Regions from separate parts of the Labrys neptuniae genome, predicted to be linked through region 3. Evidence: predicted binding sites of a transcription regulator. Region 3 holds the regulator's gene; each other region holds the start of a gene.
What was found. The regulator PhoB, encoded in region 3, activates phosphate uptake and scavenging genes when phosphate is short. The targets are predictions, from matches to a motif close to TGTCATNNANCTGTCAT.
Positions count from the first base shown of each region.

Region 1 (4,180 bases), on a different contig from region 3:
GGTGACATCGGGTCATCATGTTCCGAGATGGTTCGACAGTGAGGGCAACGACGTCCAGTTCGCCCGAGGCAGTTTCAGTCATTTTTGAGGGGCTGTCCCCCTCCCGATTCGGGAGAGGGAGCCGCAGGCGTTGTGTTCCGCCTTGTTGTCGTGCGCTTCGCCCGACCGTTATCAACCGCGACGCCGATGCTCCCCTCTCCCAGGTTCGGAGAGGGGTCGGGGGTGAGGGCAACTACCCCCACTCTCATCGATGCCCTTATTTCCCTGCCAAAGCCTTGGCAAGGTCTTCCGGCAGGGTCAGGCGATAGGCCAGCACCAGCGTGTCGTTGGTGAGGCCGGCGTCGTAGCTCTGACCCTTCATCACGCCCTTCCTGGTGAGGAAGTCGTTGTCGTTGCCGACGAACAGGAAGGCATCGTTTGGCGCAGCCGGGTCGAGGGCGGGCACCAGCGTCATGGCTTCCCATTTTTCCGACAGGGTGAGGTCGTTGGACTTGGCATTGTCGATGTTGAGGCCGAACTTGCCGAGCTGGGTGGCGTTCAACAGGTTGACCAACACCTGCGAGCGGGCAGGGGTAATGGTGGGGTCGAGGACATTGCGGTCGTCCTTGGCGGGCGCGATCGGCTTGGTGCCGGTTTCATAGTCCGTGCCGGCCAGATTGGTGGCGCCGCTGGTGTCGACCACCAGGATGGCCTTGAACATCTCCGGATTCTTGCAGTCGCAGCCATGGCCGGCGCCGTCGCGGGCGAGCAGAAGGAAGCGGTGGTCGTCGAGCGCCACCATCTCGCTTTGTGCGGCCGTGCTGTCGATCTTGCCGTCGCCTTTCTTGGAATAAACCGGCAGTTCGATCGCGTAGACGGCCTTGGGGGTCTTGGGCAGCGGGTCCGAGGCGACGTCATAGACGTAGATCCGCGTGGTGGCACGGTTCGCCTGGTTCTTGCCGGCCGAGCTGTCCTGCAGCGCGCCGCTTTGCAGCACGGCGTAGAGGGTCTTGCCATCCGGCGTCAGCGAGATCGCTTCCAGGCCCTGATTGTTGCGCCGGCCGGTGTCGGGCGCTTCCATCGAGGTGAAGTTGATCTTGCCCTTCTTGGTGGGAACCAGGGCCGGGCCAGGCGGGATGAGGCCCTTCAGCTTGCCGTCCGGTCCGAACAGATAGACGGCGGCGGCATATTCATCGCCGACATAGAAGCTGCCATCGGAACGATAGGCGAGCGACTCGGCGTCGAAGGAGAGGGAGCCGGCGCCAAGCGCTCCGGCCGGCGGTACGGGCAGGGTATAGCCGTCCATTTCGACGGTGTTGTCGGCGGGATCGGCCCCCGTCGTCGGCTTGCCGTCGAGGCCGGTGAGGAAGACGCCTTTGCCGTCGAGCGGCTTCAGTTCGATCTGCGACTGCGAGGTGACGGCGGCGGGCAGGGCAGGGCCGGAATAGGGCGTGAAGGCGAAGTCGAAGGCGAGGACGCGGCCCTGATAGTCAAAGAACAGGCCCTTGTCGGGATTGTTGTAGCCGCGGTCCGGCAGGGAGCGGAGCTGGCCCATATAGCCGGTGGCGGTCTTGCTCCAGCTCTTGGGATCGATCGCCATGGAGGAGAAGGAGCCGAGCGTGTCGCCCTTTTCGTCCTTGAGGTCGGCACTCAGCCGGCCGACGCCGACCAGGCCATGATTGACGAAGCTGCCGCTGGCGAAATCGATCTTCTCTTCGCCCGGGGCGGAAGAAACGAAGGGCTCCTTGATGGCAAGGGGCTCGGCCATTGCCAGCGTCGGCAGAACCGGGAGGGTGGTGAGAAGGATGGTGCGAAGAAGGCGCATGGAAATCTCGCTCGGTGGCCAGAACACAGACGCGCCTCAGCGAAAACGCGTCTTTGCTCCCGGTCATTGTTGTTTCGACGTGTCTTCGCAATTTTCAGCAATATGGCCGAATTGCGAAACGCTTCAGCGTGGACTTCCTTGGCAAGAGCCGATGACAGAGGCGTGACAGTTTTCCGGCGGGTGACGCACCAAGAGGATCTTCGAAAGAACTTGCCGCGAACGCACGGCGTCGGTTGCGCTGCCCGTATGATTTTGGCAGCATCGCGGCAATCCGGACAATCAGACGGCTCCGGTGGGAGGATTCGCCGCACCTGCAATATCCTGACCTTCGATACGAAGGGCAGGGGTCGTTCGTTCGTGCGATTTGTTCAGTGGCTTGTGCGAGTAAAGAACAAGGAACATTTAGTCCATGCTTTCTCTGTGGGTCATTATTGCGTGCGGGGCGCTTTCCCTCGTTTACGGAATCTGGGCATTCCAGTCGGTGATGGCGCAGCCCGCCGGCAACGCCCGGATGCAGGAAATCGCCGGTTTCGTGCGTGAAGGCGCACAGGCTTACCTCAGGCGCCAATACGTCACCATTTCCGGCGTCGGCATCATCATCTTCGCGCTGGTCGCTTATTTCCTCTCGATCCCGAGCGCCATCGGCTTTCTGATCGGCGCAGTGCTTTCGGGTCTTGCCGGCTTCATCGGCATGAACATGTCGGTGAGAGCCAATGTCCGCACGGCACAAGCTGCGATGAACTCGCTGGGGCAGGGGCTCGAAGTCGCCTTCAAGGCCGGTGCTGTCACCGGCATGCTGGTGGCCGGTCTCGCTTTGCTTGGCGTCGCCGTCTACTACTATGTGCTGACCGGCCCGATGCAGCTCTCCTTCGCGGATCCCAAGCAGGCGCGCGAGATCATCGATTCGCTGGTGGCTCTGGGCTTCGGCGCCTCGCTGATCTCGATCTTCGCCCGTCTGGGCGGCGGCATCTTCACCAAGGGCGCCGACGTCGGCGGTGATCTCGTCGGCAAGGTCGAGGCCGGCATTCCCGAGGACGACCCACGCAACCCTGCCACCATCGCCGACAATGTCGGCGACAATGTCGGTGACTGCGCCGGCATGGCCGCCGACCTGTTCGAGACCTATGCGGTCACCGTGGTCGCCACCATGGTGCTCGCGGCGATCCTGTTCGCCGGAACGCCGGTGCTCTCCAACGTGCTGCTCTATCCGCTCGGTATCGGCGCGGCGTGCATCGTCACCTCGATCGTCGGCACCTTCTTCGTCAAGCTCGGCGCCAACCAGTCGATCATGGGCGCGCTCTACAAGGGCTTCATCGCTTCGGCCGTGCTTTCGGTGGCGGGCCTGGCCGTCGCCACGCATTTCCTGATCGGCTGGGGCTCGATCGGCACCATTGGCGGCCATGACGTCACCGGCACCTCCCTGTTCGCCTGCGGCATCGTCGGCCTGGTGGTGACCGGCCTGATCGTCTGGATCACCGAGTACTATACGGGCATCGGCTACCGGCCGGTGCGTGAGATCTCGCAGGCTTCCGTCACCGGTCACGGCACCAACGTCATCCAGGGCCTCGCGGTCTCGCTGGAAGCGACGGCATTGCCCACCATCGTGATCGTCGCCGGTATCGTCGCCACCTACACGCTTGCCGGCCTGTTCGGCACGGCGATCGCCGTGACGACCATGCTGGGCCTCGCCGGCATGGTGGTGGCGCTCGACGCCTTCGGCCCGGTCACCGACAATGCCGGTGGCATTGCCGAAATGGCCGGCCTGCCCAAGGAAGTCCGCAAGTCGACGGATGCGCTCGACGCCGTCGGCAACACCACCAAGGCCGTCACCAAGGGTTATGCCATCGGCTCGGCCGGCCTCGGGGCGCTGGTGCTGTTCGCGGCCTATACCTCGGACCTTGCCTATTTCTCCTCGAATTCGGCCCAGTATCCCTACTTCGCCGGGGTGCAGCCGAACTTCTCGCTGGCCAATCCCTTCGTGGTCGTCGGCCTGCTGCTCGGCGGCCTCATTCCCTATCTCTTCGGCGGCATCGCCATGACCGCCGTGGGCAAGGCCGCTTCGGCCATCGTCGAGGAGGTCCGGCGCCAGTTCCGCGAGAAGCCCGGCATCATGCAGGGCACCGACAAGCCGGATTACGGCAAGGCGGTGGACCTGCTGACCCGCGCTGCCATCAAGGAGATGCTGATCCCCTCGCTGCTGCCGGTCCTGTCGCCGATCGTGATCTATTTCCTGGTGCTGTGGATCACCGGCTCGAAGTCGGATGCCTTCGCCGCCGTCGGCGCCATGCTGCTCGGCGTGATCGTCACGGGCCTGTTCGTCGCCATCTCGATGACGGCGGGCGGCGGCGCCTGGGACAATGCCAAGAAGTCGTTCGA
Region 1 is NZ_JBFNQD010000001.1:1,120,551-1,124,730, reverse strand. It holds gene thiL (thiamine-phosphate kinase) at 1-88, shown strand, start outside; gene ABXS05_RS05390 (esterase-like activity of phytase family protein) at 257-1,804, opposite strand; gene ABXS05_RS05385 (sodium-translocating pyrophosphatase) at 2,214-4,180, shown strand, end outside.
Region 1: ABXS05_RS05390 (esterase-like activity of phytase family protein) is a predicted target of PhoB. The motif match lies at 1,956-1,972, and genes of this name have one in related genera.

Region 2 (4,180 bases), on a different contig from region 3:
ACAAAGATGCGCGAAGATCGTTTCCTTCGTTGCAATACCCCACGGTTCCGCATGCTCTCCAGACGCAATTTCCTCCTCAAGGCCGGCCTTGCCACGCCTCTTCTGTTCGGCGGCTACGCCTTCGGGGTCGAGCCACGACGGTTGCTGGCGACGCAGTACCAAGTCGCACCGCGCCAATGGAGAAGCGGACCGACGCTGCGCATTGCCGTGCTTGCCGACATCCATGCCATCAATCCCTGGATGACCCCGGCCCACATCGAGCAGATCGCCCACACCACCAATGCCCTCAAACCCGACATCGTGCTGCTGGCGGGTGACTACGAGGCCGGCATGGGGCGCTTCGGCGTCGGTTCCTTCGTGCCGATGTCCGAATGCGCCAGGGCGCTTTCCATCCTGCGCGCGCCGCTCGGCGTGCATGCCGTGCTCGGCAATCACGATATCGGCTGGCATGATGGCGACAATGTCCGCCGTGCCTTCAAGGCTCATGGCATCCATGTCATGGAGAATGCGGCGCTGCGGCTCGAGAAGGACGGACGGCCCTTCTGGCTGCTCGGCCTCGGCGATGGCAATTACGGCCTGGACGATCTGCCGGGTACGCTTGCCAAGGTGGGCGACACCGCCCCGGCGATCCTGCTGGCCCATGAACCGGACATCTTCGTCGACGTGCCCGATCATGTCGCCCTGACGGTCTGCGGCCATACGCATGGCGGGCAGGTGGTCCTGCCTGGCGTCGGGGTCATTCATGTGCCCTCGCGCTATGGCAACCGCTTTGCCTATGGCCATATCGTCGAGGGGGATCGCCACCTCGTCGTCTCGGGTGGCCTTGGCATGACGGGTCTGCCGGTGCGCTTCGGCGTGCCGCCCGAGATCGTGCTGATCACCCTGGGGGCAGGGGCGCCTCCGACGGTCTAATCCGTTTGCAACTCAGCTAAAGTTGTGAAACACAACGAACTCGTCAGACAAATGGGGCGGGTTCGAATGGCCATGACTTACGACACCATCATCGTCGGCGGCGGCTCGTCGGGCTGCGTCACCGCCATGCGGCTCGTGCGCGATCTTGGCCAGCGCGTCCTGATGCTGGAAGCCGGCCCCGCCCGCATGAACCCGATCATGCACATGCCGGCCGGCTACATGAAATATCTGGCCAAGGACACCTATCTCACCATGCACAAGATGGAGCGCCAGCCCCAGCTCGACGGGCGCGCCACCATCGTGCCTCAGGGCCGGGTGCTCGGCGGCGGTTCCTCGGTCAACGCCATGGTCTATATGCGCGGCCAGCCTGACGACTATGACAATTGGGCCGAGAATTACGGGGCGGAGGGCTGGCGCTATGCCGATATCCTCCCCCATTTCATTGCGATGGAAGGCAATGCCGACCTGAACACGCCGGTGCATGGCACCGCCGGCCCGCTCAAGGTCACGAGGCCGCTCCATACCTGCGAGATGACGAAGGCCTTCCTCCAGGCGCTGCCGTCCCTGGGCGAGCCGCTCAATCCCGATTTCAACTCCGGGCGCCAGCGCGGCGTGGGCCTGATGCAGGGCACCATGGATCCGGTGGCCAAGCGCCGCTGCTCGGCCGTGGACGCCTTCCTGCCGCTGGTGCGCGGCGACGAACGTCTCACCATCACCACGGAAGCGATTGTGACCCGCCTCGTCATCGAAGGCAACCACTGCACGGGGGTCGAATATGTGGAAGGCGGGCGGACTCACAGGGCCTCCGCCGCAACGGTGATCCTGGCCGCCGGGACCTATGTCACGCCCAAGCTCCTGATGCTGTCCGGCATCGGCCCGGCCGACCACCTCCTGCGCCACGGCATCAAGCCCAAGGTGGATCTGCCGGGCGTGGGCGAGAACCTGCAGGATCATTGCGAGGTGCCGCTGATCGCCGCCTCCAACGGCCGTTACGGCTATTTCGGTCAGGACAAAGGCTGGAACATGATCCGCAACGGCCTCGACTACCTGTTGCGCAAGCAGGGGCCGGTGACCACCACGGGCGTGGAAGCCTGCGTCTTCACCAATCCCGACGACGCGCAGGCCGATGCCTCGCTGAAGATCTATTGCGTGCCGACCGTCTATCTCGACCGCGACATCACCGACGTCACTGCCTGCGACGGCGTCACTTTCACCACCTGCCTGCTCAGGCCGAAATCGCGGGGGACAGTGAAGTTGCGCTCAGCGGATCCACTCGAGCCACCGGTCGTCGATGGCGGCTTCCTCAAGCATGCCGAGGATATCCGCCTGATGATCGCGGGCCTGCGTTTTGCCCGTTCCTTTCTGACCGCCTCGCCCATCAAGGAGAAGATTTCCCATGAGATGCTGCCGGGCGCTGACAAGGTTTCCGATGCCGATCTGCACGCCCATTGCAAGCGCATGGTCAAGACCAATTACCATCCGGTCGGGACGGCGCGCATGGGCCGGGACGATGATCCGATGGCGGTGCTCGATTCCCAACTGCGCGTGCGCGGCGTCGAGGGACTGCGTGTGTTCGATTGCTCGGTGATGCCCGAGATCGTCAGCGCCAATACCAATGCTCCAGTCATGGCCATCGCACACCGCGCCGTGGAATGGCTGAAGACGAGCTGAGCCTTGGAGGGGTGCTTGCCGGTTCTGTCACATAACTGAAATATTCCTGCACTACGGGCTTCATCAAAGCATGGGCCTATGGCGCCCGAGACATGCCCGGCCGATCGAAGCGGCCTTCTCGCAAGGAGTATTCGCATGACCACGCCAGCGGATAGCAGACCCAATCTCGACCGCATCCGGCAGGAGATTGCCGACGGCTATGACGAGGAGCTGGAACTGGAGCTGGAGGAGGCCCGCCTCGACCGTATCCTGGGGGATGCGCCCGAGCTGGAGGAGCGCGATACGCTCGACCGCAAGATCTATTTCCGCGAGCTCTTCCGCCTGCAGCACGAACTGGTCGAACTGCAGGACTGGATCCAGCACAACAAGCTGCGGGTGGTCGTGCTGTTCGAGGGGCGCGATTCCGCCGGCAAGGGCGGCGTGATCAAGCGCATTACCCAGCGCCTCAATCCGCGCATCTGCCGCGTGGCAGCCCTGCCGGCACCCAGCGAGCGCGAGCGCACGCAATGGTACTTCCAGCGCTATGTCGCTCATCTGCCGGCCGGCGGCGAAATGGTGCTGTTCGACCGCAGCTGGTACAACCGGGCGGGTGTCGAACATGTCATGGGCTTCTGCACCGATGCCGAATATGAGGAGTTCTTCCGCTCCGCGCCGGAATTCGAGCGCATGCTGGTGCGCTCGGGTATCATCCTGTTGAAATACTGGTTCTCGATCACTGACGAGGAACAGGAATTCCGCTTCAACATGCGCATCCAGGATCCGCTCAAGCAGTGGAAGCTGAGCCCGATGGACGTGGAATCCCGTCGGCGCTGGGAAGACTATACCCGGGCCAAGGAAGTGATGCTGGAGCGTACCCATATTCCCGAAGCGCCCTGGTGGGTGGTCGAGGCGGTCGACAAGAAGCGCGCACGCCTCAACTGCATCAGCCATCTGCTCAATCAGATCCCCTATGGCCAAGTCGAGCATCCGCCGGTGATCTTGCCCGACCGCGAGCGCCATGAAGACTATGTGCGCCATCCCGTGCCGTCGGAAATGTACGTGCCGAAGACGTACTGAGAGGTTGAGGGCGGGTCTTCGGACCCGCCTTTTCCTGCGGCCGAGGATGCCTGCTTGCCCGACCGGTTCGAAGATCGGCGCGCTCGTCTGTTCTCATCTCTTTTCGGCATGATCTCATCATTTGAAGCGCGGCTGGTTTTGGCTTAGGCCTGTGAACCCAAACAGGTACAAGGGAGCCGCCCGATGTCGCTCGTCGATCATGTCAAATCCACCCTGACGGAAATCGCCAAGGACGGTTTGTGGAAGAGCGAGCGCGAGATTGCCGGCCCGCAACGCGCCCGCATCGAAGTGGCCGCCGAGGCCGGCCGGCGGCCGATGCTCAATCTGTGCGCCAACAATTATCTGGGCCTGGCCGACAATCCCGAGATCATCGCCACCGCCAAACAGGCCATGGACGGCCATGGTTTCGGCATGGCCTCGGTGCGATTCATCTGCGGAACGCAGACCCTGCACCGCGAACTCGAGCGCACCATCGCCCGCTATCTCAACAAGGATGATGCTATACTCTTCGCCGCCTGTTTCGACGCCAATGGCGGGGTGT
Region 2 is NZ_JBFNQD010000003.1:46,533-50,712, reverse strand. It holds gene ABXS05_RS11015 (metallophosphoesterase) at 52-912, shown strand; gene ABXS05_RS11010 (GMC family oxidoreductase) at 979-2,583, shown strand; gene ppk2 (polyphosphate kinase 2) at 2,719-3,639, shown strand; gene ABXS05_RS11000 (glycine C-acetyltransferase) at 3,823-4,180, shown strand, end outside.
Region 2: ppk2 (polyphosphate kinase 2) is a predicted target of PhoB. The motif match lies at 2,609-2,625, and genes of this name have one in related genera.

Region 3 (4,180 bases):
TGCTGGCGCTGGTGCCGATCAGCCTGCGTGAAGCCGCCTTTGCCCTGGGATCGCCGATGTGGAAGGTCATCACCTTCGTGACCTGGCGCTCGGCTCGCACCGGTATCGTTACCGGCATCCTGCTGGCCCTGGCCCGCGCCGCCGGCGAGACCGCACCGCTGCTGCTCACGGCCTTCGGCAATTCCAACTGGTCGCTCAATCTCGGCAATGCCTTTGCCAGCTTGCCGGCTGCCATCTACCAGCTCGCGCCCTACCCCGATCCCAAGGCCGTCTCGGTGGCCTGGAGCGGCGCCCTCCTCATCACCGCCGGCGTGTTGGCGCTCAATATCCTGACCCGCTTCGTGCTCGCTCCCAAGAAATGAGTGCTCCCATGTCCGCTACCCCCCAAGCCTCCATCGCGGTTGCCGAACGCCCCCTCGCCGATCCAGCCGCCGCCGTGAAGCTCAAGGTCGAGAATCTCGACTTCTATTATGGCGAGAAGCATGCGCTCAAGGCCATCAATCTCGACATGATCGACCGGCAGGTCACCGCCATGATCGGTCCCTCCGGCTGCGGCAAGTCGACCCTGCTGCGCGTGCTCAACCGCATGTACGACCTCTATCCGGGGCAGACCGCCAAGGGCCGCGTGCTGCTCGACGGCCAGAACGTCATCGGCAAGGAGATCGACCCGGCGGTGCTGCGCGCCCGCATCGGCATGGTGTTCCAGAAGCCCACGCCCTTCCCGATGTCGATCTACGACAACATCGCCTTCGGCGTGCGGCTGCATGAATCCATCTCCAAGGCGGAGATGGACCAGCGTGTCGAATGGTGCCTGACCAAGGCCGCCTTGTGGAACGAGGTCAAGGACCGCCTGCACGCTTCAGCCCTAGGCATGTCCGGCGGCCAGCAGCAGCGCCTGTGCATCGCCCGCACCATCGCGGTGAAGCCCGAAGTCGTCCTGCTGGACGAGCCGACCTCCGCGCTCGATCCGATCTCGACCGCCAAGATCGAGGAATTGATCGACGAATTGAAGCGGGACTTCACCATCGTCATCGTCACGCACAATATGCAGCAGGCGGCGCGCTGCGCGGATGTGACGGCCTTCTTCTATCTGGGCGACCTCATCGAAGTCGGCCAGACCAACAAGATGTTCACCACCCCGAACGACAGCCGTACGCAGGATTACATCACCGGCCGCTTCGGCTGATCCCTCGGCCAGCGTCGAATTCATTTGGAGGCGGCATGTCCGACCATATCGTTACATCCTTCGACCAGGAACTGCGCGAGCTGCGCAACATGATCGCCGAAATGGGTGGCTATGCCGAGAAGAGCGTAGCCGACAGCGTCGAAGCCCTGCTCAAGCGCGACACCCAGCGCGCCAAGGCGGTGATCGATCTCGACGCCGCGATCGACAAGCTGCAGCGCCAGGTCGAGGACAGGGCCATCCTGATCATCGCCAAGCGCCAGCCGCTGGCCCTCGACCTGCGCGAGATCGTCTCGGCCCTGCGGGTGGCCAATGACCTCGAGCGGATCGGCGACCTCGGCAAGAATGTCGCCAAGCGCGTGGTGGCCATCCACAGTCACGCCCAGCCGGCCCAGCTCTTCGGCGGTTTCGACCACATGGCCGACCTGGTACTCGAGCAGCTCAAGCAGGTGCTCGACGCCTTCGCCCAGCGCAATGTCGAGGAAGCCCTCTCGGTCTGGCGCTCGGACGGCGAGATCGATGCGATGTATACCTCGCTGTTCCGCGAATTGCTGACCTACATGATGGAAGATCCGCGCAATATCGGCTTCTGCACCCATCTGCTGTTCTGCGCCAAGAACATCGAGCGCATCGGTGACCACGCCACCAACATCGCCGAGACGGTCCACTATCTCGTGACCGGTGAATCGCCGGCCGGAGAGCGGCCCAAGGCGGACAACAGCACCGATCTCGTCGACCTTCCTGTGCCGGCTAAATAACAAGGGATAGGCCATGCCTCCCAAGGTTCTGATCGTCGAGGACGAAGAAGCGCTGACCCTGCTGCTGCGCTACAATCTCGAAGCCGAAGGCTATGAGGTGGATAGTGTCGCACGCGGAGACGACGCCGAGATCCGCTTGCGCGAAAGCGTGCCGGACCTGGTTCTGCTCGACTGGATGTTGCCGGGCCTGTCCGGCATCGAATTGTGCCGGCGCATTCGCATGCGGCCGGAAACCGAGCGCCTGCCGGTGATCATGCTCACGGCGCGCGGCGAGGAAACCGAACGCGTGCGGGGTCTGGCCACCGGCGCCGACGACTATGTCGTCAAGCCCTTCTCCGTGCCCGAGCTCTCGGCCCGCGTGCGTGCCCTGCTGCGCCGGGCCAAGCCCGATCACGTCGCCTCCCTGCTCAAGGCCGGCGACATCTCTCTCGACCGCGAGACCAAGCGCGTCCATCGCGGCAATCGCGAGATCCGCCTCGGCCCGACCGAATTCCGCCTGCTCGAATTCCTGATGCAGGCACCGGGACGCGTCTTCGCGCGCGAGCAGTTGCTCGACAGCGTCTGGGGCCGCGACGTCTATATCGACGAGCGCACGGTCGACGTGCATGTCGGCCGCCTGCGCAAGGCGATGAACCGCACGCGCGAGATCGATCCGATCCGCACCGTGCGCGGTGCCGGCTATTCCTTCGACGAGACCTTCGCCAAGCAATCCTGAGCGCGTTTCGCGGGCATTGCCCGCTCGCTCCGCTTCGCCAAGGCTGCGTTGCGCCCTCACCACGCTCCTACGGGGAGAGGGTTAGGGGTTGCGCGACGTAGAGAGCAAGAGTGGGCGACGATATCCGCCCTCCTCCCTCGCTGCGCAGTCACGCTGCCAAATCCGCCAGGCGTGCCTGCAGATAGCGGCGGATGGCCGGATCGCTCTCCAGGCCGATCGCCCGCAAATAGGCATTGCGGGCCTCCTCCGGTCTGGCGGCCCGCACCAGCAAGTCCGCACGCGCGGCCCAATAGGGCTGGTAATCGACGATGCGTCCGTCACCGGCGACCTCGTCAAGTGCAGCCAGACCAGCCTGCGGCCCCATGAGGCGGGCGAGCGCCACGGCCCGGTTGATGGCGGCCACTGGAGAAGCTGTCAGCAGAACCAAGGCTTCATACAATGTGACGATCGCGGCCCAGTCCGTCGTCGCGCAGATGCGTCGATGGGCATGGGCCGATTGCAGCGCGGCTTCCAGCTGATAGCGGCCGATCTGGCGCACCTGGCCGGCCCGGGCAAGCAAGGCCTCGGCCTCCTCGATCAGCCCCGCATCCCAGAGCGCGGTGTCCTGCTGCTCCAGCGGAATATAATCGCCATCCTGGCCGCGGCGCGCCGCCCGCCGCGCTTCGGCGTGCAGCATCAGGGCCAGCAGTCCGAGCACTTCGGGCTCGCCGGGCAGGAGCGAGGCCAGCAGCCGGCCGAGCCAGATCCCCTCCGTCGACAGATTGCGCTCGCGGGCATGAGCCCCTTCCGGATCGGCCCAGCCTTCGGCATAGACGGCATAAACGGCCTCCAGCACCGCGTCGAGACGGCCGGGCAACTCGTCGGGCTCCGGGATGCGGAAAGGGATGCCGGCTTGCTTGATCTTAGCCTTGGCCCGCACCAGCCTCTGGCTCATCGCCACGGGCGAGACCAGGAAGGCGCTGGCGATCGCGCCGGCATCGAACCCCAATATCACCTGCAGGATCAGGGGAGCACGTACGGTGGCATCGAGGGAGGGATGGGCGCAGGCGAACATCAGGCGCAGGCGCTCATCGGGCACGGCATGCCGCTCGCCCTGCCCCGAGGCGAGGGCCTCGACATGGCGGCTGACCTCGTCCGCCTTTTCGCCGCGCAGCCTGGCGCGGCGGGCCGCATCGATCTGGCGGCGCCGGGCCGCGGTCAGCAGCCAGGCTTCGGGATTGACGGGCACGCCGCCCGCCGGCCAATGTTCCATGGCCGCAGCAAAGGCGTCGGCCAGGGCATCCTCGGCCCCCGCAATGTCGCCCGAGCGCGCCGCGAGAAGAGCGACGAGCCGGCCATAGCTGCGTCGCGCCACGATTTCGGCAAGCTCGGCTGCGGGGGCTGAAGACACCGGCTCGGGCCGTTCGCTCAATAGTCCTTCGGGTCCCATATCGGCCGGACCTCGATGGTCCCGATGGCGGCGCTCGGGCAGCGCGCCGCCCAGCCGATCGCGGCATCCAGGTCCGGCACGTCGATGATATAGAA
Region 3 is NZ_JBFNQD010000007.1:317,100-321,279, forward strand. It holds gene pstA (phosphate ABC transporter permease PstA) at 1-362, shown strand, start outside; gene pstB (phosphate ABC transporter ATP-binding protein PstB) at 359-1,186, shown strand; gene phoU (phosphate signaling complex protein PhoU) at 1,222-1,941, shown strand; gene phoB (phosphate regulon transcriptional regulator PhoB) at 1,955-2,656, shown strand; gene ABXS05_RS21295 (RNA polymerase sigma factor) at 2,805-4,067, opposite strand; gene ABXS05_RS21300 (YciI family protein) at 4,064-4,180, opposite strand, start outside.